Regions from separate parts of the Marinobacter sp. P4B1 genome, predicted to be linked through region 2. Evidence: predicted binding sites of a transcription regulator. Region 2 holds the regulator's gene; each other region holds the start of a gene.
What was found. The regulator sigma-54, encoded in region 2, starts transcription at its own class of promoters, with help from an activator protein. The targets are predictions, from matches to a motif close to ANTGGCATNNANNTTGCTNT.
Positions count from the first base shown of each region.

Region 1: nirB (nitrite reductase large subunit NirB) is a predicted target of sigma-54. The motif match lies at 8,282-8,301, and genes of this name have one in related genera.
Region 3: AQ621_RS06710 (PEP-CTERM sorting domain-containing protein) is a predicted target of sigma-54. The motif match lies at 2,193-2,212, and genes of this name have one in related genera.

Region 1 covers NZ_LLXM01000015.1:1,017,296-1,027,756, forward strand. Annotated here, with positions in the region: gene AQ621_RS16195 (class II glutamine amidotransferase) at 1-7, shown strand, start outside; gene AQ621_RS16200 (metal-dependent hydrolase) at 193-1,086, opposite strand; gene AQ621_RS16205 (AraC family transcriptional regulator) at 1,315-2,421, shown strand; gene AQ621_RS16210 (NINE protein) at 2,819-3,226, shown strand; gene AQ621_RS16215 (WS/DGAT/MGAT family O-acyltransferase) at 3,227-4,594, opposite strand; partial or broken gene AQ621_RS16220 (nitroreductase) at 4,768-5,079, shown strand; gene nirD (nitrite reductase small subunit NirD) at 5,092-5,460, opposite strand; gene nirB (nitrite reductase large subunit NirB) at 5,631-8,144, opposite strand; gene AQ621_RS16235 (nitrate regulatory protein) at 8,485-9,822, shown strand; gene AQ621_RS16240 (hypothetical protein) at 9,783-10,439, opposite strand.
Region 2 covers NZ_LLXM01000013.1:58,909-69,369, forward strand. Annotated here, with positions in the region: gene mlaD (outer membrane lipid asymmetry maintenance protein MlaD) at 1-418, opposite strand, end outside; gene mlaE (lipid asymmetry maintenance ABC transporter permease subunit MlaE) at 441-1,223, opposite strand; gene AQ621_RS09745 (ATP-binding cassette domain-containing protein) at 1,220-2,032, opposite strand; gene AQ621_RS09750 (KpsF/GutQ family sugar-phosphate isomerase) at 2,170-3,159, shown strand; gene AQ621_RS09755 (KdsC family phosphatase) at 3,160-3,741, shown strand; gene lptC (LPS export ABC transporter periplasmic protein LptC) at 3,738-4,337, shown strand; gene lptA (lipopolysaccharide transport periplasmic protein LptA) at 4,321-4,890, shown strand; gene lptB (LPS export ABC transporter ATP-binding protein) at 4,868-5,593, shown strand; gene AQ621_RS09775 (RNA polymerase factor sigma-54) at 5,727-7,259, shown strand; gene hpf (ribosome hibernation promoting factor) at 7,356-7,658, shown strand; gene ptsN (PTS IIA-like nitrogen regulatory protein PtsN) at 7,754-8,224, shown strand; gene rapZ (RNase adapter RapZ) at 8,259-9,143, shown strand; gene AQ621_RS09795 (HPr family phosphocarrier protein) at 9,150-9,419, shown strand; gene mgtE (magnesium transporter) at 9,506-10,461, shown strand, end outside.
Region 3 covers NZ_LLXM01000010.1:120,015-130,475, reverse strand. Annotated here, with positions in the region: gene AQ621_RS06715 (tetratricopeptide repeat protein) at 1-2,047, shown strand, start outside; cyclic di-GMP riboswitch class I at 2,239-2,325, shown strand; gene AQ621_RS06710 (PEP-CTERM sorting domain-containing protein) at 2,367-3,125, shown strand; gene AQ621_RS06705 (exosortase/archaeosortase family protein) at 3,240-4,691, shown strand; gene AQ621_RS06700 (phosphotransferase) at 4,688-5,617, shown strand; gene AQ621_RS06695 (RIFT barrel domain-containing protein) at 5,647-8,232, shown strand; gene AQ621_RS06690 (acyltransferase) at 8,232-8,840, shown strand; gene AQ621_RS06685 (hypothetical protein) at 8,837-10,461, shown strand, end outside.

The DNA.
Region 1 (10,461 bases), on a different contig from region 2:
AGGATAACTGGCCCGGAGAACACACAACAGTTCAAGTTCAGTCGGAGACAGTTCGTCGTCAGTCAGGTCAAGCAGGAGAGTGGGTTGGAGGGGCTTTCCTGCAGGAAAAAAGATGTCTGAGCGAAGCGAGTTGTTTTTTCCGAAAGGAAAGCCCCTCCAACCCGCTCGCCAGCGTAACTCCAGCCAGAAACCTTACTGCAAGGTCCGCCGATTCCCACTCTTATACTGCGGCGCAATATGCTGCTGAATCTGCGCCTTAAACCGCCCGATCAGCTCGCTATTGTCTTTATCCCAGGGATGGAAATCCGGCTTGAAATACTCCGCCCAGGCCGGAATCAGGCTAGAGAAAGCGCCATCCTTACCCCACATGCGCCACATCCCCTTCGCCGCACCCTTCACCGAAAAGTGCTTGCGATCCTTCATCACCATCCGCCCGGTAAACCAGGTCGCCACTACGCCCAGTGCAGCCGTCGCGAACAACTGGTAGAAAGCCCGCTCGGCATAGGTGCCGCCCACCTGCTGGAACACATCATAGGCCACCGCCTTGTGCTCGGTTTCCTCAATGGCATGCCATACCCACAGTGGGCGCATGGTTTCGTGCATATCCTCACGCACATCGTCCCGCTCCAGCAGCATATCCGCCATCATCGCCGTGATATGCTCCAGGGCACAGGTCACCGCCAGCTGGTGGCGCTTGGGCAGATTGCGGGCCAGGTCCAGAATCACCTTCAGATCCTTCTCCATCTCCTCCACCGGCATGCCCTGATCGCGAACATGCTGGTTCATGGCAATATGCTCCAGGGAATGCATGGCCTCCTGGCCAATAAAGCCCCGAACCTCCGCCTTCAGCTTCGGATCGTTGATCTGATCGCGGAACGCCCGCACAGAATCCACAAAAAACTGCTCGCCTTCCGGAAACAGCACAGACAGTGCGTTCATGGTGTGGCTGATCAGATAGTTATTGTCCAGCCAGTAGCGGGGCACCTTCTCATCGAACTCGAAGCCCATACGCTGGGGCTTGATGGCGACATTGTCCGGGGTATGTGAGGCCTTGGCCTGGCCGTTGGCGTGTGCGGTGGTCAGCATGTTGTTACTCCTGTGCGTTTGAACGCTTTGGCTGATGTCATGGCTCCAGTGTGGGCCAGTCAACCAACAAGCTGAATGCGCAAACGGGCCGGCCATCGTTCACAATGGGCCACCGGAGCCCCGCATTGACCGGTATGACGGCAAACATGCGGCCCGCAGCCCCACTGTTGCTTTGATGGGGTTCTGGTACAGTCACTAACCAGACATTTATCAATTCAGGAACAGACTATGGCAGCAACGGGAGCGGACACCGAGAAGCAGATGCTAGGGCTGTTTCTGGTGCCGGGCGTTTACCTGCGGGTACTGGCAGAAACCGTACGCAAGCTGGGCCATAACGACCGCTCCCTGTATCAGGGGCTGGCCTTCACCGCTGAAGACCTCAAAGCCAACGACAGCCGCGTGTTTGTCACCGACGCCATCCTCATGGCCCAGCGGGCACTGGAACTGGCCGGAAAGGATGGCCTGAGCTTCCAGCTGGCGCGGGAGCTGCGGGTAACCATCCACGGCACCCTCGGCTTCGCCGCCCTCACCAGCCCCACCTTTGAAGGTGCCCTGGACTCCGTGCGCCGCTACCTGCAACTGCGGGCGCCGTTCCTGAGCATGAAACAGTCCCTCGCTGGCGATCAGGTACTGGTGCAGCTGTGCACCGAGTTTGATGTGCCCGGGCTGTACAACTTCCTGGCCGAAACCGTCAGCGCCACCCTGATTCTGCTGACCGAGCAGCTACTGGACCGCAGCGACGCCGAGGCCAGAGGCTTTGCCCTGTCCGATGGCAAGCTACCCGGCGTCTCGGTACGCCTCACCGCCCCGGAACCCGCTTATTACACCGCTTTTGCCAGCCAGCTGCCGGTGCGGTTCGACTACGGCCAGCCGGAAGAAATGCTGATCTTCCCGCGCCAGATGCTGGATGTACGAATGCGCCTGGCCGACGCCGAAGCCTCCCAAATGGCCCGGGACCAATGCGAGTTCGAGCTGCAAAAGGCCCTGAAAGAACAAGGCGACATCGTACTGGCCATCCGCAACATGCTTAGAATGACCCCGGGGCCGCTACCGTCCCTGGAAACCATGGCTGAGCGATTCCACGTCTCATCCCGAACCCTAAAGCGCCGCCTGGCGGACCGGGACACCAGTTACCGGGAAATCGTAGAAGCCGTCCTGAAAGACCGGGCCATCCAGCTGTTACGCTACACCACCCAGTCCGTCAGCGAGATCGCCTATGAACTGGGCTATGCCGACCTGTCGAACTTCAGCCGGGCGTTTCGCAAGTGGACCGGCAAGTCTGCATCTGAATTTCGGGAAGGTGGGGTGGATCCGGCTCCGGACGTGGGGCCCTGATTTGTTGCGCCTCTGGGTTGGGAGCTTGGTCGCAGGGTGGCCAGAGAATTTTTTCTGCGAAAAACAACTCGCTTCGCTCAGACATCTTTTTCGCAGAAAAAATTCTCTGACCACCCCACGCCCTGTTGACCTTTTTGATGGCGTACCGGTTTGTTTCTGGTCGTTTTCAGGTTTTTGATTCAGTTTTCTTTTCCATCTTTTGCAGTTGTCTTCCCCGCCTATGCCCCGATATTGTGACGGACGGGGAGGTTGGATTATTTTTCCCGCCAGAAAAAATATGTCTGAGCGAAGCGAGTTGTTTTTTCCAAGGGAAAAATAATCCAACCTCCCCAGTCCCGCCCCCAAAACCAACAGGCTAGGGCCCAAGCCGAACCCAAACTCAAAAAAAGGAACCAGGATGAACGGACAACCAGACACCCACAGCAAAGTCATAGGCTACCTACTCTGGATCTTCGGATTCCTGGGCTCGCACCGGTTTTATTATGGTAAACCGATCACCGGCACCATCTGGTTCTTCACGCTAGGGCTGTTCTTTATCGGCTGGATCATCGACCTGTTTCTGATCCCGAGTATGGACCGGCAGGCCGACCGGCGTTTTCAGGAAGGCGAGGTCAGCTACAACATCAGCTGGATTCTGCTCACCTTCCTGGGGGTGTTCGGCATCCATCGTATGTACATGGGCAAGTGGATTACCGGGCTGATCTACCTGCTGACCGGCGGCTTGTTCTTTATCGGCGTGCTGTACGACTTCTGGACCCTGAATACCCAGGTTTCCGAGCGTAACCACGAAGTCCGTTTCGGCTGATTACAGGCCGGCGGCGGTTTCCAGCTCGGCCAGGCCTTCTTCCAGGTGGTCGAGCATTCGCTGCATGCTGGGCAATGTCCGGCGGCAGCCGATGAGGCCGAATTCTACCTGGCCGTTGTAGCTGGTCAGGGTCATGTTCAGGGCCAGGCGGTCCATGGCGATGGAGACCGGGTACATGCCTTCGAGCCTGGCGCCGTTCCAGTAGCGGGGCTCTGAAGGGCCGGGTACGTTGGAGATCACCACGTTGAAGGTCTGCCAGTTAGGCGCCATGCCGGTGAGCAGGTGGAAGGCCGCCGGGGCCAGGGTCAGGGCGGTGTAGTTGACGATTTCTTCAGACGACATGTGCCGGTAGCGGTCCTTGGCTTCCTGCATGCTCTGATGGATTTTCATCAGGCGCTGGCCGGCATTGTTTTCATCGGTGTGCAGGTTGGCCAGGATTACGCCGACCTGGTTGCCCTCGGAACTGTCGTCCCGGCGCAGGGAAACCGGCACGAAAGCGATCAGCGGTTTCGCCGGCAGGGCATCCTGGTTCATCAAGTAGGTGCGCAGGGCTGAGGCACACATGGCGGTGACCACGTCGTTCACGGTGGTGCCGTAGGCTTCACACACCGCCTTGATGCGTTTCAGGCAGTAAGACTGGGCGGCGAAGCGGCGGGAACCGGTAATTTTCTGGTTCAGAACGCTGCGCGGGGCGTGGAAGATGGAGTGGTAGGTCGGGTCTTTGCGGGCCTGGTTGATGGTTTTCAACAGCTCCTTCGCTACCGTGGGAATGGTACCCAGCTGCTTGCCGGAGCTGCCCAGCAGGTGGGCAACGCTGCGCCAGAGTGACAGGCTGCCCTCGTCGGCACCGGAACGCGCCCTTGGTGTCATATCCCAGATCGGCGGCATGCCGGTTTCGTGCGGGTTCTCGCTCAGCATCCGGGTGGCCAGGCGCATCGCAGAAACCCCGTCAATCAGCGAGTGATGCACCTTGGTGTACAGGGCAAACTGCCGGTCTTTCAGCCCTTCAATCAGGTGCACTTCCCACATCGGTCGCTCCCGGTCCATCAGGTGCGAGTGCTCGGCCGACACAAACGACAGCAGCTCCCGGATACGTCCCGGCGTTGGCAGGGCTTCAAAGCGGAAGTGGTGCTCCAGGTCCAGCTGATCGTCTTCCACCCACACCGGCTGGCCCAGCCGGTAGCTCAGCCGGCGGTTGAACGGCGCGGTTACCTGATGCTGCTGCCGCAACTGCTCCGCCAGCCGGGCAACGTAATCGTCCGGGGCGTTTTCGGGAAAGGAAAACAGCTGAAGCCCGCCCACGTGCATGGGTTGTTGGCGCTTTTCCAGCCAGAGGAACAATTGGTCGGTGGGGTTGAGGGGCTTCACGGTGCATCCCTTGTTGTTGATGTCTGGGGTGATACTACCGTAAGTTGGCGGCTACTGGATTGACTTGATTAACCTTGGGTTGCGCTCGTTCAGCGACCTGCCATGGGAGAATGAAAAGATGGACGTTGAACTGGCCGTAAAATCCCGGCGTTCGCTTTGAATGGTTCAAACGCAACTTCGAATTCTTCGGTGCCCCCGTGGGCCTGTTCTGCACCGTCGACGACAACATGGGCCCGCCCCAGTGGTCGGATCTTGGCATGATCCTGCAAACCATCATGTTGCTACTCCGCGAAGAAGGCTTGGACAGCTGCGCCCAGGAATCCTGGTCGGTGTACCCGAAAACCATCAGCGAATTCCTGGGCCTGCCCGAAGGCCGCAAAGTCTTCACCGGCATGGCCATCGGCTACGCCAACCCCGACAGCCCGTTCAACCAGATCACCAGCCGCCGGGCGCCGCTGGACGAAGTCGTCGAATTCATCCGCTGACGCCTACCGAACTCAGGCGGCCACCGCAGCCGCCTGCTCAACCGGCACCTCCAGCCGTATCCGGTTGCCATCCAACAGCACCGGATACGTCTTCACCTGCACACCCGCATCCTCCAGGCACCGCCCGGTCCGCAAACTGAAATGCTGCTTGTACAACGGCGAAGCCACCACCGGCTCCCCGTTCAAATCCCCGGTAATCCCCCGGGCCAAAACGTTCGAACCACTGAACGGATCGGTATGGCTGATGGCAAACAACGCCGGCAACCGATGCGGCAGATAAAACACCGCCACCGGCCCGTCCTCCGTCCAGACGGCAATGCCGGAGTCAGCCACCAGATCGTCCACCGTGCAGACCGCTTCCCAACAAGTCCGAGCTTTCATAAAACGTTCTCCTGAATCCCAATGTCTTTAACTTGCCTATCCCACTTATGTCTGTGAGCGCGGGGGTCGGGGTAATTTTCTGGCAGGAAAAAAGATGTCTGAGCAAAGCGAGTTATTTTTTCCAGAAGAAAATTACCCCGGCCCCCGTGCTCAGCCCCCAAGCCAGAAGGCTACGAAGAAGCCACCTCCAAAACAGGCCGACGCTGCCCCCGCTCCGAAGTCCAACGCTGCACCGGATCCTTCTGCAACGGCGCATTCACAAACTCCCGGAACCGCTTGCGCTTCTGAGGATCCTCAACGGCGGTTTTCCACTCGCACTGATAGGTATCCACCAGATCCGCCATATGCTGCTCCAGCTCCTCACCAATACCCAGACTGTCCTCCAGCACCACCTGCTTCAGATACGCCAGACCCCCCTCCAGGTTTTCCATCCACACCGACGTCCGCTGCAGCCGGTCCGCCGTGCGCACATAGAACATCACCACCCGATCAATCGTGCGAATCAGTTCCTCATCCGACAGATCCGTGGCAAACAGATCCGCATGCCGTGGCCGCATGCCGCCATTACCACACACATACAGATTCCAGCCCTTCTCCGTGGCAATCACCCCGAAGTCCTTGCTCTGGGCCTCGGCACACTCCCGGGTACAGCCAGACACCGCCATCTTCACCTTGTGAGGCGCCCGCAGGCCCTTGTAGCGATTCTCCAGGGTGATCGCCATGCCAACACTGTCCTGCACGCCGTAGCGGCACCAGGTGCTGCCGACGCAGGACTTCACCGTGCGCAGGGATTTACCGTAGGCGTGGCCGGTTTCGAAGCCGGCGGCAATCAGCTTTTCCCAGATCTCCGGTAGTTCGCTCAGGGTGGCGCCGAACAGATCCACCCTCTGCCCGCCGGTGATCTTGGTGTACAAATCGTACTCCCTGGCCACTTCGCCCAGCACAATCAGCTTTTCAGGGGTAATCTCGCCGCCCGGAATGCGTGGCACGATGGAGTAAGTGCCGTTCTTCTGCATGTTGGCCATGAAGGTATCGTTGGTGTCCTGCAGCGGCACGTGGTCGGTGGCCAGGATGTGTTCGTTCCAGCAGGTGGCCAGAATCGAACCCACGGTCGGCTTGCAGATGTCACAGCCCTGGCCTTTGCCGTATTGTTTGAGCAGGCCCCGGAAGGTGCGGATGCCGTTCACTTTCACCAGGTGGAACAACTCCTGGCGGGTGTAGGGGAAGTGTTCGCAAAGGTCGGTGCACACCTCTACGCCACGCTTTTCCAGCTCGCTGTCCACCACCTTTTTGAGCAAAGCGGCACAGCCACCACAGCCGGTGCTGGCCCTGGTTTCGGCCTTCACTCCGCCCAGATCAGTGCAGCCGGCGTCAATGGCGCCACAGATATCGCCCTTGGTGACGTTGTGGCAGGAACAGATGGACGCGGTATCCGGCAGGGCATCGGCCCCCAGGGCCGGGGCGCCGCCTTCGCTTTCCGGCAGAATCAGCGCTTCCGGGTTCGCCGGTAGCTCGATGCCGTTGAGGGCGTATTGCAGCAGGGTGTCGTAGGGGCCGTTGTCGCCCACCAGAATGGCGCCCAGCAGAGTCTTGCCGTCCTGGCTCACCACCATGCGCCGGTAGTGGCCGGCCTGCTCATCGTGAAAACGGATATTGCGTGCACCCGGGGTCTGGGCGTGGGCATCGCCAATGGAGCCCACATCCACCCCCAGCAACTTGAGCTTGGTGCTCATGTCGGCGCCGGTAAAGGCGGCGCTGGCGTCGTTGTTCAGCTCGGCTGATAGCGTGCGGGCCATGGTGTAACCCGGCGCCACCAGGCCAAAAATGCGGTTATTCCAGAGTGCGCATTCGCCGATGGCATGAATATTCGGGTCGGAAGTGGTGCATTGATTGTTGACCACAATGCCACCGCGCTCGCCCACCTCCAGACCGCAGGCCCGGGCCAGGGTATCCTGGGGGCGGATGCCGGCGGAGAACACAATCAGGTCGGTCTCCAGATGGCTCTCATCCGAGAAATTCATCCGTAGCCGCGCACCGCTTCCCGGCACGATGGCGGTGGTGGCTTTCTCGGTGTGCACCTGTACGCCGAGGTCCTCGATCTTCTGACGCAACAGGGCGCCGCCCTGATCGTCCAGCTGCACCGGCATCAGGCGCGGGGCGAATTCCACCACATGGGCCCGCAGGCCGAGGCTTTTCAGGGCATTCGCCGCTTCCAGCCCCAGCAGGCCGCCGCCCACCACCACGCCGGTTTTTGCCGATTGGGCGCTGGCCTGAATGGCGTCCAGGTCGTCCAGGGTGCGGTACACAAAGCATCCGTCCCGGTCGTTGCCTTCAATCGGCGGTACAAACGGATAGGAGCCGGTGGCCAGTACCAGTTCGTCATAGGGATAGACGCCCTTGGCGGTGGTTATCACCCGGGCGTCCCGGTCGATGGCGGTAACCGGCTCATGCAGGTGCAGATCAATGTCCTGCTCCGCATACCAGTCTGCCGTGGCCATCGCGAGATCCGCATGGCTGGAGCCGCTGAAGTACTCCGACAGATGTACCCGGTCGTAGGCCAGTTGCTTCTCTTCCCCGAACACCAGAATGTTAAAACTCCCGGCAGCCGGCGACTGGGTGAATTGCTCCAGGAAGTGATGACCAACCATGCCGTTGCCGATCACAATCAGGGTTTGTTTACTCATGGGCTGCCTCTCCAAACAAAAAAAGCCGGAGCATCATGTCCTCCGAGGAGAACAGATGGTCCGGCGCCAATGCCAACAACAATGATCTGATGGTCCGGCCTGATTCCTTGGCCGGGACAGTCGTCCTTGGTTAGGTCAAAGCGATCTCCATGCCAACTTTTCAAAGCCATTAAATTCAGAGGGTTAGCGGTTCTGGCCGTTTGGCCGACTCCGTAACAGGCGAAAAGGTGCCCCGGGATGGGGCAAGTTGCACGATGATGAGGCTGGTGGTTCTGGCCTGTTAATTGCTGCATCCCTGTCAGACAGAAATTAGCTGTGTGCTGATACAAGGAGCTGCACCATGAATACCCAACGCCATCCCCACGTGACCGCCGCGGCGACTGCCGCGGATTTCCTGATCGCCTCCCGACAGTGCGAGGTCCGCAACCTGGAGTACTTTCTGCAGATGGGCCGGCTGGTGCAAAGCGTGGGCAACCTGGTGCACGGGCTGCAACGGGAGCGGGGTGCTACCAACCTGTTTCTGGGTTCCGGGTGTCAGCGCTTCGCCAGGGAGCGGGACTTGGTGCTGAAACAGAACGAACAGCTGGCCTCAATCTTCCGGGAGGCGCTGGCGGACATCCAGCATGACCTGACCGACCACCCGGTCAGCAGTCCGTTGCTTGGACACATTGCCGGTGCCCTGCACTGTCTCGATCAACTTCCAGAAATGCGGCGCCGGGTGTCAGAGCAGTCTGCCAGCGTGGAAGAGGCCACGGACTGGTACTGCGCCACCATCCATAAGTTGATCACAGTGGTATTCGAGGCCGCTGAAACGGTGGCTGAACCCTCTATCGCCGGCCTGCTGGTGGCTCTGGTGCATGTCATGAATGGCAAGGAATACAGTGGCCAGGAACGGGCCGCGGGCTCGGCCGGGTTCTCCAGCGGCCAGTTCGACAGTGCACTGTCACGGCGCATGATGCACCTGGTTGAGGCGCAGGAACGGTGTTTTGACGTGTTTGTAAACTTCGCCCACGAAGAGAGTCTGGGGCTCTGGCAAGCCCTTCGCGCCCACCCTCGGGAGCTGGAGATTGAACGGATGCGGCAGAAGGCAGTGTCTGTCGGGCGCTTTAAAACGCTGGATGAAGGATTGGCGGACCACTGGTTCCATCTGATGACTGAGCGTATGGACGATCTCAAGAAAATTGAAGACTCGATCGAAAGCGCCTTTCATCATCGCTGCGTGGAACGCTACACCGAAGCCCGTCGAACACTGGCTCACCAGGAAACCTTGCTGGCCTCACTGGAACAACGAAGCTCCCCGGCAACTCCGGTGTTGGTGGTCTGTGATAATGGCGTGGACGCACGCACGGTGGATGCCTGGGCCGGCGATGGCGTTGGGCAACAGGCAGGCCGGTCGATCTTTGACCTGGTTCAGGCGCAAACCCGCCGACTGCGCCAGATGTCCGAAGAGCTCCAAAGTGCAAAGGATGCGCTGGAAGACCGCCGTATCCAGGAAAAAGCTGTGTTGCTGTTGATGGAACACCGCAACATCAGCAACGACGAAGCCCACCGGTTACTGAGGAAACTGGCGATGGATCAGGGTAAACGCTTGCCAGAGGTAGCCCGGGCGTTGATGTCCATGTCCGCAGTGATTGGCAATCAAGCCGCCGGGCTCAACAGCTGCAGAGGCACGCGATAGCGAAACAGGCGGGATTGCTGGCTGACCAGAACGGTGCAGGTTTTGCGGTTAACCCGGATGACCTCACCTTTCTTCTCGCTGCGCCCGTCACCAAAACGCACGGCATCCCCGACCTGCCACTGCTGCCGGGCCTGCTTCGGGCTCGGCAGTTCAAAGGCTGCGCCCGAAAGTTCGATACCGGCCAATGTGGCCTGTTCACTCAGATACTGCCGGGTGGCGTTTGCGGCACCGCTGTTATGCAGCTCATCCAGCGTTTCATAAAAATGCCGGTTATGCACCGAGCCGTAATGCCGCTGCCCGGCGCTGTGCTGCAGCAAATGGGCAAACTCATGGCAGCAGGTGTGCGCCAGCAGGTTCAGCACACTCACTTCACCGTCGAAATAGACCCGGCTCCGGATTTCCCGGGTGGATAACCAGCCCTGGGCGGTTTCCGGTTGATGCTTGGCGGCAATCATCCTGGCCCCGTAGGTGATCAAGTGTTGCTTCTTGCGGGGATCATAACGGTGGTAAGTGGCTTGCCCGGAGCCTACGCGCAGCACCAGTCCTGCACACGGGTTCTGTTTTCGAACCCAGCTTGCAGCCGGCGCCCATAGAATGTCCCGGGTGGCCTGGCACATGAGAGTGCCGAGTGTCTTTGTA
Region 2 (10,461 bases):
GCTCCAGGTTCATGGCGGACTGAGTGGAATAAAAGGTGTCGCCCGGGTTCAGGGACTCAAGGTCGCCACCAACAGATATATCAATGTACTGATCTCCCAGCAGGCCGGATGTACGTATTACTGCTGCACTGTCCGCCGGGATATTGTCGATGCCGGCATCGATAGCCAGCACTACCCGAGCCTGGAAGGTTTCGGTATCCAACTCGATGGATTCGATGGCACCGATGGTTACACCCGCCATCGACACCTTGCCCCGGGGCGCCAGGCCTCCGGTGTCATTGAAGTTGGCATAGAGGGTGTAACGATCACCGGCCGATTTCGGCGACAGTCCGCTCACCTGCAATGCCAGGAACAGCAGGGCGGCCAACCCGGCGATCATGAACAGGCCTACGATTACTTCTGTGGTTCTTTGTGCCATTGCAGGCTCCCTGAAAATTTGATCAGAAATCGCCGAACATGACGGCCGTCAGGACGAAGTCCAGCCCGAGCACCGCCAGCGATGAATAAACAACGGTTTTGGTGGTGGCAGAACTGATGCCGGCGGAGGTGGGCACACAATCATAGCCCTGATACACCGCAATCCAGGCGCAGACAAACCCGAACACCACGCTCTTGATAACGCCATTCAGCACGTCATCCACAAAATCCACTGACGACTGCATATTGCCCCAGAACGCGCCTTCAAACACGCCCAGCCAGTCCACGCCAACCAGCATGCCGCCCCAGATACCCACTACAGAGAAGATGATAGCCAGTACCGGCATGGCGATGAATCCGGCCCAGAGCCTGGGCGCAATCACCCGGCGCAAGGGGTCCACACCCATCATCTCCATACTGGAGAGCTGCTCGGTGGCTTTCATCAGGCCGATCTCTGCAGTCAGTGCGGAACCGGCCCGACCGGCAAACAGCAGAGCCGTTACCACCGGCCCCAGCTCTCGCACCAGCGTAAGGGCGATCATCTGGCCAATCGCAGCTTCGGAGCCGTAATCGCTGAGAATGGTGTAGCCCTGCAGGCCCAGCACCATGCCGATAAACAGCCCGGACACCACCACAATGGCCAGCGAAAGTACGCCGACAAAATACAGCTGGCGCAGCAACAGCGGGAACCCGGTCGCCGGCCGGGGAATGCCTGCCAGAACGCCCACCAGGAAGCGCCCGGACCGGCCAAAGGAAGAAATGACATCCAGCCCGCCACGGCCCAGGTCGGCAATACGGTCGATCATAGTGCGCCTCCGGTTACGCCGAAGTCCGCAGCGGCATCGCTGGCCGGATAATGGAACGGCACCGGGCCATCGGGCTGGCCATTCAGAAATTGCTGGACTCGGTCAGACGGATGCTCGCGCAACTCCTCCGGAGTACCTTCTCCGATCACCTTGCCGTCCGCCAGGATACAGGCGTAGTGGCAAATGCTGAGGGATTCCGGCACATCGTGGGAGACCAGCACGCTGGTCAGCCCCATGGAACTGTTCAGATCCCGGATCAGCTTCACCAGCACGCCCATGGCAATGGGGTCCTGCCCGGCGAAGGGCTCGTCGTACATGATCAGTTCCGGGTCCAGGGCAATACTTCGGGCCAGTGCGACCCGGCGGGTCATGCCGCCGGACAGTTCGGAAGGCATGAGTTTGCGGGCACCACGCAGGCCCACGGCTTCGAGCTTCATCAGCACGATGTCGCGAATCATGTCTTCCGGCAACTTTGTGTGAACCCGAAGGGGGAAAGCAACGTTTTCATAAACGCTCAGGTCAGTGAACAGGGCGCCACTCTGGAACAGCATGCCCATTTTTTCCCGCAGCCGGTATAGGTCTTTGCGCTTGAGGGCCGGCACATTGTGGCCGTCCACGGTAACCTTCCCGGAATCCGGCCTTAGCTGGCCGCCGATCAGGCGCAAAAGCGTGGTCTTGCCGGTGCCGCTGGGGCCCATAATGGCGGTGATCTTGCCCTTGGGTATGTCCAGCGTTACGCCGTCGAAAATGCGGCGACCACCTCGGGAAAACACCACATCCTTAAGTGTTATGTAAGCAGATGACTCCATAATCCATCCTTCTCGGGGAGCGCCTACATTAAGACAAGAGGTTCATAAATGATATACTTGCCAGCCAATCGCTCACGGCCCGGATGGTAGCCGGGGCAGCCAGACCGAGCAAGCGGACAGAGGGAAAACCAGCCGAGATGACAGACTCCAATTCTTCAGGTGGCCAGGACTACCGCACCTCTGCCTTGCGGGCCATCCGCATCGAACGGGAAGCTATCGAAGCCCTTGAAGGCCGCATTAACGGCGACTTCACCCGGGCTTGCGAGGTCATCATGGCCTGCAAGGGCCGCGTGGTGGTGACCGGCATGGGCAAATCCGGCCACATCGGCAACAAGATTGCCGCCACCCTGGCCAGCACCGGCACTCCTTCATTCTTTGTCCACCCCGGCGAAGCCAGCCACGGCGACATGGGCATGATTACCCCGCAGGATGTGGTCATTGCCATCTCCAACAGTGGCAGCACCAGCGAAGTGGTTACCATCCTGCCCCTGATCAAGCGCATGGGCGCTCCGCTGATCAGCATGACCGGCAACCCCAACTCGGTCCTGGCCAAGGAAGCCATTGCCAACCTGGATGTCAGCGTGGCTATTGAAGCCTGCCCCCTGGGGCTGGCGCCCACATCCAGCACCACTGCCACCCTGGTGATGGGCGATGCCCTGGCCGTTGCCCTGCTGGAAGCCCGCGGCTTCAGCGCGGAAGACTTCGCGTTCTCCCACCCCGGCGGCAGCCTGGGCCGGCGCTTGCTGCTGCGGGTCTCCGACATCATGCATTCTGGCGACGCGATTCCGAAAGTCTTCGAGGATGTCAGCCTCAGCACCGCGCTGCTGGAAATCACCCGCAAGGGCCTGGGCATGACCACGGTAGTGAATACAAAGGGCGAACTGACCGGCATCTTCACCGACGGCGACCTGCGCCGTACCCTGGACAAATCCGTGGATGTGCACACCACTGTCATCCGGGATGTCATGACCCGCCACGGCAAAACCATCCGCGCCGACCACCTGGCCGCCGAAGCCCTGAACATGATGGAAGAACTGAAGATCAACGCCCTGCCGGTCACCGATGAAAACGGCCAGCTGACCGGCGCCATCAACATGCACGACCTGCTGCGCGCGGGGGTTATCTGAATGACCGGCATGGTTCACCCCCTGCAAAACCAGTGGAACGACGCACTGAAAGCCAAAGCCGCCGCCATCCGCCTGGTGGCCTTTGACGTAGACGGCATTATGAGTGATGGCCGCCTGTACTTCAGCGCCGGCGGCGACGAGCTGAAAACCTTCAACATCCTGGATGGCCTGGGCCTGAAACAGCTGATGCATGCCGGCATTACCGTGGCGGTGATTACCGGAAGGCGCTCGCCGCTCACCGAAAAGCGCATGAACGACCTGGGCATCAGCCACCTGATGCAGGGCCGGGAAGACAAGCGGGTGGCCTTGCAGGAACTGGTGGCTGACATGGACATTACCGCCGGGCAAATCGGCTACATGGGCGATGACCTGCCGGACCTCCCTGCCCTGCAGTACGCGGGCCTTGGCATCAGCGTGCCCAACGGCCACTGGCTGGTACGCCGGCATGCCGACTACTGCACACAGGCAGCGGGCGGTCAGGGCGCCGTGCGCGAAGCCTGCGAACTGATTCTCTGGGCCCAGGGCCAGCTGGAAAACACCCTGGCCCCCTACCTGGCCGAATCACAGGACGACCGGGCATGATCCGGCGGTTCTTTTCCTCACAGGCCGGCACACCCTGGCTGCGCACCCTGGCCCTGGCGGCTACGGTTGCCGCCACGGTTTACCTGATGTGGCAAAGCGGCGAGCCACCGGTACCCGATCCCGAAGCGGCACAGCTTCGGGGCCCCGCCGAGCCGGACGGCTTCGTGGTGGGCGCCGACTACCGGGCCTGGAATGAACAGGGCACCCTGGAAATCCACATGACCAGCCCCCGCATCGAGCAGTTCGATCACGACAGCAGCGCCAGGATGACAGACCCGCGCGCCCGCCTGTTCGGCGAGGGTGAGGCCGAACCGTGGATAATTGAAGCCGATGCAGGTAGCCTGCTGCAATCTCAGGGGCTGATGCACCTGGAAGGTAACGTGACCGTACTGCGCACCAGCGGCGACTCCCGGGCCACGCTGGCCACCGAAGCGCTGACCCTGGACAACAACGAAGGCACCGTATTCACCGACCTGCCGGTAACCATTACCGAGCCGTTCGGTACCACCCAGGCCACCGGAATGAAGGCCTGGATTGATCAACGCATACTGGAACTCAACTCCCGGGTGGAAGGGCAATATGAAACCGTCAGGTAAGCTCCGTTTTTATCCGCCGGCGCTGCTGGCTGCCGCGCTGATGCTGGCCGCCCCGGCGATGGCCTTTGATATGGACTCGAACACCCCCATCCAGGTGAGTGCCGACTCCGCCCGGCTGGATGACAGCGCCGGCGTGGCCACCTACACCGGCGAGGTGGAACTGGTGCAGGGCCGCACCCGGCTGGAAGCCCAGCGGGTGGTGCTGTACCGGGACGACCAGGGCCTGAGCCGCATTGAAGCCAGCGGATCTCCCGCCCATTACCGCCAGCCCTCCCGGGAAGGCGAAGGCATGACCAATGCCAGCGCCCTGAACATTACCTGGGCCGCAAAAGACAACCAGCTGACCTTCGAGCGCCAGGCCGTCATCGAACAGGCGGGCAACACCTTCAAGGGTGATGTTATTCATTACAATACGGTCAGCCGGGTGGTTACCGCCGAGGGCGGCAGTACAGAAACCGGCGGTTCCGGCCGGGTCGAAATGGTCATCCAGCCGCGTAACACCGGCCAGTCCAGCAACGGGGAAGGTTCTGATGGCAGTACTCAGGGCCAGTAATCTGGCCAAAAGCTACAAGCAGAAAAAAGTGGTCCTGGATGTTTCCCTGGAGATCCGCTCCGGAGAAATCGTCGGCCTGCTGGGCCCCAATGGCGCCGGCAAAACCACCTGCTTTTACATGATCGTAGGCCTGGTGCCGGCAGATCGGGGCCGCATCACCATCGACAGCCAGGACATCACTCCGCTGCCCATGCACGGCCGCGCCCGCAAGGGTATCGGTTACCTGCCCCAGGAAGCCTCGGTATTCCGCAAACTCACCGTGCGGGACAACATCATGGCCATCCTGGAAACCCGCAAGGGCCTGAACAGGGCCGGCCGGGAAGCCAAGCTGGAAGAGCTGCTGGAAGAATTTCACATCACCCATATCCGGGACAGCCTCGGCATGGCCCTGTCCGGTGGCGAACGTCGCCGGGTGGAAATTGCCCGGGCCCTGGCCATGGAGCCTGCCTTCATCCTGCTGGACGAGCCCTTCGCCGGGGTAGACCCCATTTCCGTCAGCGACATCAAACACATTATCCGGCACCTGCGGGATAAGGGCATTGGCGTACTGATTACCGACCATAATGTGCGGGAAACCCTGGATATCTGTGAGAACGCCTACATTGTGTCCGGCGGCCACATCATTGCCTCCGGCAACTCCGAGGCCATCCTCGCCAACCAGCAGGTAAAAGAGGTGTATCTCGGGGACGAATTCCGCCTTTAAGCGGAACGCCCCGCCCTTTCACCGAGGTCTGATTGTGTTGCAGAACGGTAACAAGTAAACTCGGCAAAGATCTTGCAAGGAAATTCGATTTTTTACCGGGATACCAGTCTGTTATGGATCTAAAGCCATGGTTATGAAAGCCTCGTTACAGCTAAAACTGGGCCAGAGCCTGACCATGACGCCCCAGTTGCAGCAGGCCATTCGCTTGTTGCAGCTTTCTACCCTCGATCTCCAGCAGGAAATCCAGCAGGCGCTGGACTCCAACCCCATGCTGGAAACCGCCGAGGACGACGACCACGGCCCGGATGACACCACCGAACCGCAAAGTTCTGACGACCAGGATAACGAAACCGCCAGCGCCCAGGATGACAACGCCCCGGAAAGCAGCAACGACTGGGACGAATCCGAAAACGGGCCGGACTGGAACTCGGAAAACGACATTACCGACACCATTCCTGACGACCTGCCGGTCGATACCGCCTGGGAAGACATCTACCAAACCGCCCCGGCCAGCACTCCAAAAGACGACGACGAGAACGACTCGGACTTCGAAACCCGCAACTCCCCTACGGAAACCCTGCGGGATCACCTGGAATGGCAGCTGAACCTCACCCCCCTGAGCGAACGGGACCAGGCCATCGCGCACGCCCTGATGGACGCCGTGGACGACCGGGGCTATCTCACCTCGCCGCTGGACGAAATCCACGCCGGCCTGCGTGAAGACAGCGATGAAGACCCACTGGACCTGGATGAGGTGGAAGCCGTGCTGCACCGGCTGCAGCATTTCGACCCCCCGGGTGTGTTTGCCCGGGACCTTCAGGAATGCCTGCTGATCCAGCTGAACCAGCTGCCACCGGACACCCCCTGGCTGCGCCAGGCGCGCCAGGTTGTCACCCAGTTCCTGCACCTGCTGGGCAACCGTGACTACGCACAGCTGCTGCGCCGCAGCCGGTTGAAGGAAGACCAGTTGCGGGAAGTCCTGGCCCTGATTACCAGCCTGAACCCGAAACCGGGGGATGTGATTGATCACGGTGATACCGACTACGTAATCCCCGATGTGATCGTACGCAAGCATGAAGGCCGGTGGCGGGTGGAACTGAACCCGGAAATTGCCCCGCGCATCCGGGTGAACGCCAGCTACGCCTCGCTGATTCGCCGGGCCGACAGCAGCGCCGACAACACCTACCTGCGCGACCAGCTGCAGGAAGCCAAGTGGTTCATCAAGAGCCTGCAGAGCCGTAACGAAACCCTGCTGAAAGTGGCCACCCGCATTGTCGAGCACCAGCAGGGCTTCCTGGACCAGGGCGAGGAGGCCATGAAGCCCCTGATCCTGTCGGACATCGCCCAGGCCGTGGAGATGCACGAGTCCACCATCTCCCGGGTAACCACCCAGAAATACATGCACACACCCCGGGGCATCTTCGAGCTGAAGTATTTCTTCTCCAGCCACGTGGGCACCGCCGAAGGCGGGGAGTGTTCCTCTACGGCAATTCGTGCCATGATCAGGAAACTGATTGCAGAGGAAACCCCGAAAAAGCCGTTGAGCGACAGCAAAATTGCGGCCATGCTAGGGGAACAGGGTATCAACGTGGCCCGGCGCACCGTGGCCAAGTATCGGGAGGCCATGCACATACCTCCTTCGAACGAACGCAAGCGACTGGTTTAAGCCTTTACCGACAATCGTTTACCAATATTCACCGGGGCACGAAGCCCTGGTACTCAGTCCGGCGGAACGCCGGCATGATGACAACAGGAGACGCCAATGCAACTCAACATTTCAGGCCATCACGTAGAACTGACCCCTGCACTGAAGGATTACGTCAACACCAAGTTCGAGAAGCTTGAGCGCCACTTTGACCACATCAGTAACTGTCAGGTGACGCTGGAAGTTGAGAAAGTTCGCCAGATGGCCGAAGCTACCCTCCACGTTGTGGGTGGCGAGGTTCACGCAAAGGCTGAAAACGAGGATATGTACGCGGCAATCGATGCCCTGGTGGACAAGCTTGACCGCCAGATCCTCAAGCACAAGGAAAAGAACGTAGACCGGATGCACGGTAACGGCTAAGCGCCTTCAGGCGCAGGCTACCGGGTAATTCAATCGAACGAGCTGCGGCAGGGCTACCGGCCGCAGCCTTTTTTTTACGGGTTCACAGTTAATCCATGAGCGATACATCCCTGACCATCGACAACATCCTGGCCCCGGCACTGACGCTGTGCCAGGTACCGGCGTCCAGCAAGAAACGGGTGTTGGAGTTTATTGCCGAGCGGATTCACTATCAGGACGAGACTCTCAACGATAACGACATCTTCAACAACTTGGTGTCCCGGGAGCGTCTTGGCAGCACAGGTATCGGGCAGGGTATCGCCATACCCCACTGCCGCCTGGAAGGCCTGGATCGGGTAATCGGAGTGTTGATGACCCTGGCCGAGCCGGTGGACTTCGATGCCATCGACAACCAGCCGGTAGACCTGGTGTTCGCCCTGGTTGTGCCCAAAGAAGCCACCAGCGAGCACCTGGAGCTGTTGAGCCAGCTTGCCGAACGTTTCAACGACAGCGCATTCTGCGAGCGCCTGCGCAAATGCCAGGATGCCGACTCCCTGTATAAGGGCATGACCACCGACAGCCAGTAACCGAGGGCTGTCAAAGTACGGGAGAAGCCTAACCATGAAGCTGATCATCGTCAGTGGCCGGTCCGGGTCGGGCAAGAGTACGGCACTGCACGTACTGGAAGACCTGGGGTTCTATTGCATAGACAACCTGCCCATCGGCCTGCTGTTTCCCCTGACCCGGGAAGCCGTGGCCCACGAGGCCCCCGGCCGCCTGAAGAAAATGGCGGTCAGTATCGATGCCCGCAACCTGTCCGGTGAACTGGCCAATTTCGAGGACATCTACCAGCGGCTGGGTGATACCGGGATCGAGATCGAAATCATCTTCCTGGATGCCGACGAGCAATCCCTGCTGCAGCGGTTCCACGCCACCCGGCGCAAGCACCCCCTGAGCGACGACAAGACCTCCCTGCGCGAAGCCATCAGCAACGAGAAACAGCTGCTGGAACCGCTGTCGAAGCTGGCCGACCTGTATATCAACACCACCGGCCTGTCCATGTACGAGTTGCGCGACATGGTGAAACAGCGGGTGGCCGGCCGCAGGGAACAGGAAATCGCCCTGCTGTTCCAGTCGTTCGGTTTCAAGCACGGCGTGCCGGTGGATTCCGATTATGTATTCGACGTGCGCTGCCTGCCCAATCCGTACTGGGACACCAGCCTGCGCAAGCACACCGGCACCGACCAGCCGGTAATCGATTTCCTGGAGCGGGAACCGCTGACCGGGCAAATGGTGGACGACCTCACCGGTTTCCTGAACACCTGGCTACCGTCCTTTGCCGACAGCAACCGCAGCTACATGACCATTTCCATCGGCTGCACCGGTGGCCAGCACCGGTCGGTGTATGTGTGCGAGCAATTGGGCGCTTACTTCCGCAAGCAGTACCGCAACGTGCAGGTGCGCCATACCGAGTTGCCTCACCTGCAAGCCCGGGGGGAGATCTGAGCCGCCATGATCTGCCGCCCCATCACCATTATCAACAAGCTCGGGCTGCACGCCCGGGCCACCAACAAGCTGGTCACCACCGCCTCCCGGTTTGACAGCAAGATCACCCTGAAGGCCAAGGGCCGGGAAGTGGATGCCCGCAACATCATGCAGGTGATGATGCTGGCCGCCAGCCAGGGTACCGAAGTGGAGCTGGCCGCCGATGGCCCGGACGAACAGGAAGCCATCGACGCCCTGGTTGCACTGATCGACGACTATTTCGGCGAGGGTGAATAAAACTTCGCCATTCACCTACAAGTCTTCCTCACCTGTGTAACCTAACTCCGCTATAATACAAAGGTTTTCTGATCGCAGGTGGTTTCATGACCGACATTCTGGAAAAAAGTCAGGCCCGACAGCGGCTTCGCTCCCTCAGTGAGGCCCTAGACAGTGGTGCCCTCAAACAGGTAGCGCGCATCCTGAATGGCGGCCTGAGCCCCAGTGATATTGCCCACCTGCTGGAATCTTCCCCGCCACGGCAGCGGGTTTTGCTGTGGAAGCTGGTCGACAAGCAGCTGGAAGGTGAAGTCCTCCAGTACATGTCGGACGACATCCGGGCCGACTTCCTGAGCGAGTTCAACGCCCAGGAACTGGCCAACCTGCTGGAAGACTTCGAATCGGACGACCTGGCCGACTTGCTGCAGCAGCTGCCGGATACGGTGATCCAGGAAGTCCTGGATACCATGGACGAGCAGGACCGGCAGCGGGTAGAGGAAGTACTCTCGTACCCGGAAGACACCGCCGGTGGTCTGATGAACACCGATACGGTGACGGTGCGCCCGGACATCACCATTGACGTTGTTCTGCGTTACCTGCGCCGGCACCGTACCCTGCCGCCGATGACCGACAGCCTGATTGTGGTCAGCCGGCGCGACGAATTTATCGGTATTCTGCCCATTACCCGCATGCTGGTATCCAATCCCGGCGCCACCGTGCGGGAGGTTATGGATACCGATATAGAGCCGATCCACGTCACCCTGTCCGACACCAAGGTTGCCACCCTGTTCGAGCGCTACGACCTGATCTCCGCACCGGTGGTGGATGAAACCAACCGCCTGCTCGGCCGGATCACCATCGATGACGTGGTCGACGTTATCCGGGACGACGCCGACCATTCCCTGATGAGCATGGCCGGCCTGGATGAAGACGAAGACACCTTTGCCCCGGTGATGAAAACCACCAAGCGCCGGGCCGTCTGGCTGGGCGTAAACCTGATTACCGCCTTTACCGCCTCGGCAGTCATCGGCCTGTTTGAAGAAACCATCTCCAAGGTGGTGGC
Region 3 (10,461 bases), on a different contig from region 2:
CCCCCAGGAACAATTACGGGCGTCGCTGGTTCGCGCTGAAACCCTGCGCCTGTCCGGAGACAAGGCTGAAGCGCTGTCCCTGTATCGCAGCCTGATGGACAACAACCCGTCGAATCTGGATGCAGTGACCGGCACCCTGAAAACCCAGATGGACCTGAACCAGACCTCACAAACCATCCGCAGCGCCGATGACTGGATGGCGAGGAACCAGCCCGAGCCAGAAGTGCAATACTGGAAAGGCATGGCCCAATACCGGGAGAACGACCTGGAAAACGCCGCAGCCACACTGACAGACGCCGCAGGCAGCATGCCGACATCTGATGTTTTCCTGCCGGTGCGCCGGCAAGTACTGACGGCACTGTCCCGGGTGCTGACCGAGCAGGGCAAGATTACCGAAGCCCAGGTTTACAACAAAATCCTGGCCGACAACCAGAATTCCGGTGCCCGGGAGCAAGGCGAAGCTGCGGTAGCGGCGCTACGTGAAGGCAACGTCGACCAGGCCAAAACCATTCTCCGGGACATGCTGAAGCTGGACCCGGAAAACCAGCAGGCGGCCCTGATGCTCGGGGCACTGGAAACCGGCACCGGCGAGCTGGATGAAGGCGCCCGCTTGCTGACAGAGAACCTTGACCCTGAAACCACACCCACCCCCTTCCTGCGCGCCGCTGCCATGGCACAAATCGACCAGGGCGACCGGGAAGAAGCACTGAAAACTCTGGAACGGGCCATGCAGGCCCGGCCGGACGACAACGAAATCATTGCCATGCACGGCATTCTGGCCCTGAGCCTGCCCGGCAAGGAAAGTGACGGCGTGGCCAGCCTGAGCAAAGCCATCAGCAACGAACCCGAACGCACTCGTTTGCGGTTGGCCCTGGCCCAGCACTACCTGCGCAACAACCAGCCGGAGCAGGCACTGGGCCAACTGCGAATGGCTTTCGCCGCCCAGCCGGAAGACTGGCACACCACCGGCACTTACATGAATGTGTTGCTGGCCCGCGGTGAAGAAACCGAGGCTAAGGAACTGAGGGACTCACTGGTTAATGGCTATGGCGATATGCCCCAGGCGGTGCTGCTGGCCAGCCTGGCGGACAGCCGCCTTGGGGATACCGACGCCGCTACGGCGCGAATAGAGAAGCTGGCACAGAAGCACCCGGAAATGGCACAACCCAGACTGGCACTGGCCGCCATCCTGGCCCGAACCGGTAACCGCGAGCGGGCAATCGAAGAACTGGTGCAAGTGCGCACCCTGCTGGGAGAAGAGCAAACCTCCGAGACCATTGCCGTAAACCGCCTGCTTGGCCAGCTACTGGTTGCAGAAACCCGCTCAGCAGTTCAGGCCGAAGACTACCCGACCGCCCGGGCCAAAGCGGCAGAAGCCGTTGCCCTGGCACCGGATAACCAGGGCCTGGCCCTGCTGGCCGTCGGCGTTTCGCAGGCTGAGGGCAAGCATCAGCAAGCGCTGGAAGAACTACAGGCGGTGGAAGACAATCTCGGCGTTACTACCGCAACCGTACTGGCGAGGACATCCATACTGGAATCCCAAAACGGACCCGAAGCAGCCTGGACGTACCTGAAGGAACAATGGCAGGAACGCAAGGAAACCGCCCTTCTGCCCACCCTGCTCCGCCTGGCAGCCAGCCAGGGCCCGGAAGCCCGAGGCGAAATCACCAGCCAATGGCTGGACCATGAACCACAAAGTATTGCCGCCAACCTGGCCCGTGCCGACTGGCTGATGAACAACAACCAGGACGAACTGGCCGCCACCCACTATGACTATGTTCTGGAGCAGCAGCCCAACAACATTGCTGCCCTGAACAACCTGGCCTGGCTGCTGAGGGAAAACGATACCGAACGGGCGCTGGAACTCGCCCGCAGAGCCAGTGAACAGGCCCCCCAAAACTCTGCCGTGCTGGACACCTATGGCTGGGTGCTGCACCTGGCCGGCGACCACCAGCAAGCTGTCACCGCCCTGGAAAAAGCGCTGGCACTGGCGCCGGGTAACGAAGACATCACCAGCCACCTGGAAAGCGCCAGGAAAGCCTTGTAAGAAATCCTGACAAAACGTCGATGCCACACGAACCAGAAGGGCCGGATCGCTATAAGCACCGGCCCTGTTTTTTGTGCTGTCGAAAACTTTTACATACGTCTCTTGGCTGCCGAAGAAATTCAACGAAAATTCAGGCAGTTAACTGGTTGGCACGATTATCGCTTAATACAAGGAGAAGATCGGGTTTTATCCCGGTCAGGGGCCAAACCACCCGCGAGGATGGGACGGAAAGCCAAGGATCTCTGGTCAGTATCCGAAGAGACAGCCTGGTTGCAAAGCAAACTACAGGGACTTAGAGCTTCACAACCGGAGAAGACCCATGAATATAAAAATGCTAGTTACCAGTATCGCATTGGCCGGCGTGGCGTTTAGCGCTCAGGCCGTGCCAGTAAACGTGTCCGAAGCCAACGGAGAGCGGTCTCTGCAGACGATCATTGCAGAGGATGTTATCGCGCCGGGTTACACCACATCACTCGACGTGAACACAGACCAGGCCTCACCCTCTGACCTGTGGAAGAACTCCGACTCAGGACTCTCACCAACCCGGTACATCGCCTCTATCGCAGGGCTGTCCGGATCCACAACCTTTGGTATCTACGATCCGAACGACCTGACCAAGACCTACACCATCTTCGATGGCTCGGTAGATGGTGTTGGCGCCGGTGAGACCTTCGGTCTGGATGCCAACGGTGATGTCTACTCAGATTTCAACACCTTTACCGGTGTGACATTCAGCAGCACCACCTTCGGCTTTTTCATCGATGTAGCCGGCCAGATGATCTATTCCCAGAATTCCCTGAACGCTACCAGCACACTGACGGACCAGCAGCATATGGTGGCCTATCAGGGTCAGGGCGACACCATCAACCTTCCAGGATTTGGAGGTGACACCACCTGGACCCAAGGTGGATGGTTGCTGGCATGGGAAGATACCCTTGGCCAAGGCTCAGACTATGATTTCAACGACCTTGTTGTGTTCATTGAGTCAGCTATTCCGGTACCGGAGCCTGGCACCCTTGCCCTGCTCGGCCTCGGACTGGCCGGCCTTGGTGCCGCCCGTCGTCGCCAAAAAGCCTGATCGTCCTGGGCTTTCAGAAAAGCCAGCTTCGGCTGGCTTTTTTGTGCGCACATTTGTTTTATGTCGTCACAAACAACGGTATTCTGAAGCTGTAGCAATGCCGGTGGACAGAAGATGTTAAGGAAGACATTAGACAACCTGCCCTATGCCCTGCCGTACCTGATCGTCACCGCAGTCAGCGTAGCTTTGTTCTATCCAACCTGGATAAGGCTGGCATCAGAATGGCTGGAGTTTGAGCAGGTACTGGCCCATGGATTGGCCACCGCGGTTATCTACGTAGCGCTTCTCTTGATCCACCCTCCGTTGCCGACCAATACGCCAGACTCTTCAGCATCCAGGTTTCAGGTAATCGGCATCCTGATTCTCTTAGTCACCACGCTAATCTGGGCATTACTCGAGCTGGTCAGAATAGACACCCTCACCTATCTGATGCTGCCCGCCGGCCTGCTTGCCACCAGTTGGGCGTTGCTGGGTCTTCACAGAGCGCTGCGCTTACTTCCCTACGTTATCCTGCTCGCCCTTTCTCTGCCGATCTGGGCGGATTTCATCCCTGCCCTGGTCGCCATTGCCAGCGCCGTGGTGAGCAACTGGGTTCGATTGTTCGGGATGACCGCATTGATTGAAGGCAACAGCATCACCCTGCCCTACGGCCGCCTGGTTATCGCCGATGGCTGCTCCGGCATTCGCTACTTCGCTATTTCCATTTTGCTCGCCGCCATGATGTCTATCCTCAATGACTACCGCTGGCGTGGATGGCTGTGCTTCCTGGCCACAGCCATGATTCTCGGGTTGATTGCCAACTGGGTAAGAATCTTCATTCTGGTCGTTATCGGCTATCAATCCGAAATGCAAAGTGAACTGCTGACCGACCATGAACTGATGGGCTGGGTAGTCTACGGTGTCTTTATTTTGCCTGCGCTCTACTTCGCGCCGGTAAAGCGCCGGACAGAAATCAATGCACCCGATGCCAAGCGACTCTCACGCAAAGGTGTATTCGCGGTTCTAGTGGCTCTGATAGCGGGGCCAATCGCCCTCAACGTGGTTCAACTCTCCGGTGACGAAACCAGCCCCTGGGCGCCACAGAATGCGGCTATGAGTCCCGGCCAGCCCTCCGAATTGCCCCTTCAGCTGCGGCTCCCGGATAACCTCGACCACAAAGTATGGGCAACGCCGGATGGTGCCTGGCTATCAGTGGCACAAAGTGAGCGCTCTGCCGCTACCGATCATAAGCTGGTGCCCTACCTCAGGCCGCCCATTGATTCGGAGAAGTGGCTGCTTCAGGAAAGCCAAGGCGAGTTAAAAATCTACCAGAGGCGAGGTGGCAGACAGCGGGTGGCGGTTTTGCAGTGGTATCAGGTTGGGGATTACGCAGCCCAAAGCTACCGCGATGCGAAGTTATGGCAGATTCCAGCTACATTAAGTGGAGCTAGACGGTTTGCGCTGGTTTCAGTCATGGCGGAGTGTGAGCCCAGGCAATGCAACCGGGCTATCGAAAACGTGGGAGCAGCCCAGAACACCATTAGCCTGAGCCCGTTACCACCAGAGAACAAGGCAAGCTCGCAATGAACCAAAGTAATGCTGGCACTGCCAAGATCAACCCGAGAAGCACCGGGTTCATCAATAATGAGGTTTACCGCAAGCATACCAGTGAGCGGGGCCTGGCCGACGAAGCCGGAGAGCTGCAAAGGTGCATGCAATTAGGTGTTGCTACAGAAAACGTAAGCCCCATACGCCTGGTAGATTTTGATGCGGTCACCAACACCCTCACCACCGAACGCGTTCACGGCGATGAACTGTTCCACACGCTCTGGAATGCAACTTACTTGCTAGGCCGGCTGAGAGGCCATCGCCTCAATGATCCGCAGACGATTTTTTCCAGAGTCGGAGAACTTGGACAATGGCTGGCGCTTTACCACAGAACCTCAGCCAGCCACAACGCAGATAACTCGAAAGCCGCCTGGCTCTTGCACGCAACCGAACGCAAGATTCGGGACATCCGGCAGGAGAAACTTCTGCCAGAGCGGTTACTGAACAAAATCGAGACAAGGTTTCTACCAGTTCTGGAGAAACTGAATACCCGGACCTTTCTGGCTGAAAACGGTGCTTTCGTTTGCAGGGTTCACGGGGACTTCATTGTCTATAACGTTCTTATTGATCAGAACCGCCAACTTCACGTAGTAGATTTTGGTGATACACGGGTGTCTGGCAACTATGAAGATGTGACCCGCATGTATAGCAGCCTCTATGCGATTACTGACACCAACCGGACCCGCAGGCGACGCCTTGGCCACTTGCCATCGGTATTCCTTAATGGCTACGGGTTATCAATGCAGGCTACGGAAACTCCATACTTCAAGTGCAACATGGCCTATAATTACCTCACGCATCTTGAAGGTCAGCACTATATGAGAGACCTGTTGTCCTGGAACTCGAACATCGAGATGAGCCAGATAACCAGGGCCGGAATGCGATGGATTAAGCGCGAGCTTTAGCGTGTTGTATAAAAGGAATTAGGTGTGAAATGGCAACATCGGTTGATATTGTCCTCAAGGAAGAATCCGGAATTCACAGAGTAAGCGAGCCGCTCTCTGTAGGGATTCCTTTTGCCAAAGGCCAGCACCCGGCAGGAACAACGTTCCGGGTGAATGATGCCAACGGCAACAGCGTGCCTGCAGCTTTCAAATCGCTATGCCATTGGCCGGACGGCAGTGTTCGCTGGGTGCTTGCCGAGTTTCTTTACAGCCTGCCCCCCCACCAGACCGAGACCCTCACAGTCTCCGAACAGCCCTCACCCGAAGCATCCGCCACGGGCATTACGCAGACACCGCGCGGATGGGCCATTGAAACTGAGGCTGGTGATTTGCTGCTTCATAAGGGCCAGCCGGCCTGGGAGTTTTTCGGGGCAACTTCACCAATAAGAACCGAGGCAAAGCTCACCTCTAAAGACGGGCTACCGTGCCACCCGGTTTCGAATGGCGACTGGGAAATACAGCACCAGAACCCCGTCTATGCTGAAGCCTCGCTTAGCGGCCACTGGATGACAGCAGACGAAGCACGCCTTGCAGATTTCAGTTGCCGACTGCGCATCTATCTCCAGACCGGACTCGCGAACATTGAAATGCAGATCCATAACCCCAAGCGGGCCAGGCACCCCGGCGGCCTATGGGACCTTGGTGACGAGGGTTCCGTGTATTTCGGCAGTCTGGAGCTGATTACCGAAACCGGCTGTCCACAAGAAGTGAAGATTCAGCCAGATTCCCTGAATGTTCCGGAGGCGGCATTTACGCTGCGAGATTTTGAGCTGTATCAGGAGTCATCTGGCGGAGAAAATTGGAATAGCCTCAACCACATTGACAAAAATGGAGGCCTGACAACCCTGTACCGCGGATACCGACTGACCTCGGAGAACGCCCTGGAACACACAGGAGATCGGGCAAACCCGCTGTTATCACTGACGGGTGACGGACAGCCATTCCAGCTGGCCATGCCGACCTTCTGGCAAAACTTCCCCAGCAACATTGGGTACCAAAAAGGGAAAATTATCGTCGGACTTTTCCCTACGCGGCCACATAACCAAAGCTACGAACTCCAGGGTGGCGAACGAAAAACTCTTCACCACTTGATGGCCTATGCAAATACCAGCAACCTGACATGGGCTTACGCCCCACTCTGCCCACGCCTGGCTCCTGAGGTTTACGAATCAACAGACGCATTCCTCTGGTTCAAAGCCAATGCAGACAAAGATGCGCTCGATACCCTGATCCAGGAAGGGCTGGATGGCCCTTCCAACTTCTTCCAGAAGCGGGAAGTGATTGATGAGTACGGCTGGCGCAACTTCGGTGACATTTTCGCGGACCATGAAACCCTGTACCAGCCGCCTGGCGAAGCGCCACTGATCTCCCACTACAACAACCAGTACGATGCCATCTATGGCTTCGCCCGCCAGTTCGCGCTCACCGGAGACCGGCGGTGGTTCGAACTCATGGATGACCTGGCAAAGCACGTAACGGATATTGATATCTACCATACAAATGAAGACCGGGCCGAGTATAACAACGGGCTGTTTTGGCATACGGACCACTATCTGCCGGCCCATACGGCGACACATCGCACCTTTAGCCGGCGTAACGACACCAGCTCCACGCCGGGGCAAACTGGTGGCGGGCCGGCTGAGGAACACTGTTACAGCACAGGCCTTCTTTATCACTACTACCTGACTGGCTGCGAAGAATCTCGGCAGGAAGTATTAGCGCTGGCCAAGTGGATGAGCAAAATCCACGAAGGCACCAACACACTTTTTGAGTCACTCATCAGAATCAAAAGGTATGACCTTCCTCGCCTCAAAGCCATACTCCAGCGCGCGATAGTATCGCCACACACTTACCTGTTTACCCGAGGAACCGGCAACTATATCCAAACGCTTTTGGACGCAAGCACCCTCGCACCTGAGCAAGGGTGGTTATCCCAGGCCGAGAAGGTTATCCAAGGTACTGTTCACCCTAATGACAACATTGAAGCCCGCGACCTCCTAAACGTAGAAAACAGCTGGTCATACCTCATTTTATTGGCCAGTATCAGTCGGTACCTGACTATCAAACAGCAGGAAGGGGACTTCGATTACAGCTACCAGTACGCTCTAACAAGTTTCCGTCACTACACCCGATGGATGCTACGCCACGAAGAACCCTTCCTGACTCGCCCCGACCATCTAGAGTTCCCTAACCACACCTGGGCGGCCCAAGACATCCGGAAAGCAATGCTGATGCATCAGGCAGCTTGCTTTGACCCTGATCATAAAGAGCAATATTTGACCAAAGCACAGGACTGGATGGAATATGTCACCAAGACGCTTCGCAGTAGTACAGAGACCTATTTAGCCCGCATCCAGATTATCTTGCTTCAGAACTATGGCCCGCATCACCCCAATAGTCTGAAGCTTCCGGACAACGTCCTGAATCCAGATCTGTTGGAGCAGCTCGAGGCAAACAGCCCCAGACTCTCCATCGCCGCACTCTCTGCTCGGATCAGCAAACGCCTTCTTACAGGCCTGGTGAACTTCCGGCCAGATAAAGAAAAAGCCTGGCTCAACGCGAGGTTGGAACGCTAATGACCGCACGTAACGTACTAAAAAGGGGCACCAAGAACCTGTTCCTACTGCTGATGCTGCCGGCTTTCCTTTTGTATGGCCTTTTGGCAACAGTGGGGGGAAAAGACGCCACTTTTCAGTCTTTCTCTCAATGTCTCAGCCTGATACCGGGCAAACTGGGAATCTACATGCGTGCAGCATTCTATCGCCTGGCCTGCCCTGAAACATCCGACGAAATCTCTGTGGGATTCCTGACAGTGTTTTCTCACTGGGACACAACAATCCGTAAAGGCGTTTACATCGGCCCTCAATGCAATATTGGTAAGTGCACGATTGGCGAAAGAGCTTTGCTAGGTAGTGGGGTTCACGTTTTAAGCGGGAGCCGACAGCACGAGTTTTCCGATCCGGACAAGCCAATACAGGAACAACGGGGAGCATTCGAAAAAATTGCGATCGGCAGCGACTGCTGGCTTGGCAACCAGGCTTTGGTTATGGCGAGCGTTCCGAAAGGATCAATTATTGCTGCAGGAACGGTCTACATCAGAGAATTAGATGAGCAGGCTGCCATTTTTGCTGGGAACCCTGCCAAGGTGATTAAGCATAGGGTACAGGGAGTGCACTCACAATGATGCCCAACTCTTTTTTAATCGAAGTTAATTCAAAGGTGGGCGTCAGATCTGGTGGGGACCAACTTTCCGGTAGCGTGAACTTAAAGACAAATAAGATTTGTGAACGCTTCATTCAGATCAAAGAATTAGATGAGCGGTTCGCCTTGTTTATTGGCGAGTATACAGCCACTCCGTTTGAAACAACAGCAATGTCTGCCGGGACCCTTATTGAGTATTCACCTGAGAATAATAAGCTACTCGTACAGTGCGACAGGCTAGGAACTGGAATTCTTTTCTGGAAAGCCATTGAAGGAAGTTTCCTTATCTCTAATCGACTTGAAAATCTTGTGACCGCAGACTCACAGCCGGACTGGAGTAGCGTTCAGCAGTACCTCCATACCGGTTATACGGTGTCTGATCGCACGTTTTATACAGATACTCATCAGACTTTACCTAATACCATCTTGGAAGTAGATGCCCGGACATCCTCCGTGAGCGTCTGTAAACGGGATGTCCCGGAGAGTCATGGCAATGAATCAAGAACCAACCTTCTGATAGCAATCGAAGAGCAACTCACTCGTCGCCTTTCCAAGACAGAACCCTCCACACTCATGATGTCCGCCGGGTGGGACTCACGGACGCTGTTGCTTAGTCCTGAAGCAATCAAGTCTTGTTATTCTCACGGGGACCTAAGCAGCCGAGAGCTGACACTTACACGTTCACTGTCCGGCTCTATGAGAAAAGACCACCTATTCATCGATACCCAAAACTGCTCATTCGACAGCAGCTTTATTGACTCGATGCTGGAGTCCCTTGGTTACGGAATTTTTCCCATCTGGTTTTCCGCAGCGCAAAACATTCAAGCGTGGACAGGGTCACCGATGATGAGTGGCGTGCTTGGGGAGCTACTGGGAGGTCACTATGGTTTGATGGCCTGGGGAACGCGCTTGCAAAAAGCGCTTTCCTCTTTATTGCTGGTCAGCGAGTCAATCGTGACTGATGATCAGATTACCAAGGCAGTGAATAACTATGCTGAGCCACCAAAGTCTCACTGGTTTATCTCAACTGAAGGTCAGGACGTTCTAGACGAATACCGAACGGAAACAAAGGACAGAGTGTTGGAGTCGATTGAAGGTCAAAAGCGGGAATCTGGCAGCTGGCAGCGCACACTCGAAGACTTCAATATGGAGCACCGCGCACGACAATATATTCTTAAGCAACCTCAGGCAGCGTCAACTACTGTCGGTTATACCCTTCCATTTGCAGACGAGCATCTAATTGACTTGGTGAGGAGCCTAGACTTTGAGCAACGGGTCCACAATAAAGCCAATAGAGAAATATTACAAAGATCTAACCCGAGCTTATTGAAATCCCCGATGGCAGCAACACTGATACCGGCACGTCATCCGATCATTCTGCAGGAATTATCCAGAATTGTAAGAATCGCTGGCGAACAACTAAGAAGTATGGTCGGCAAAACACCTCGGCGTTTAGGCTGGTTTAACTACGAACACTTGTACAGCGGAAACACCTTACATGAGATCACCGACTCATTGATTGACCCCATCTGGGATAAAGGGGCGATGCACCAAGCATTGATCAATAACCCTCAGAATCATATCGATGCGGGATCAACCCTTGA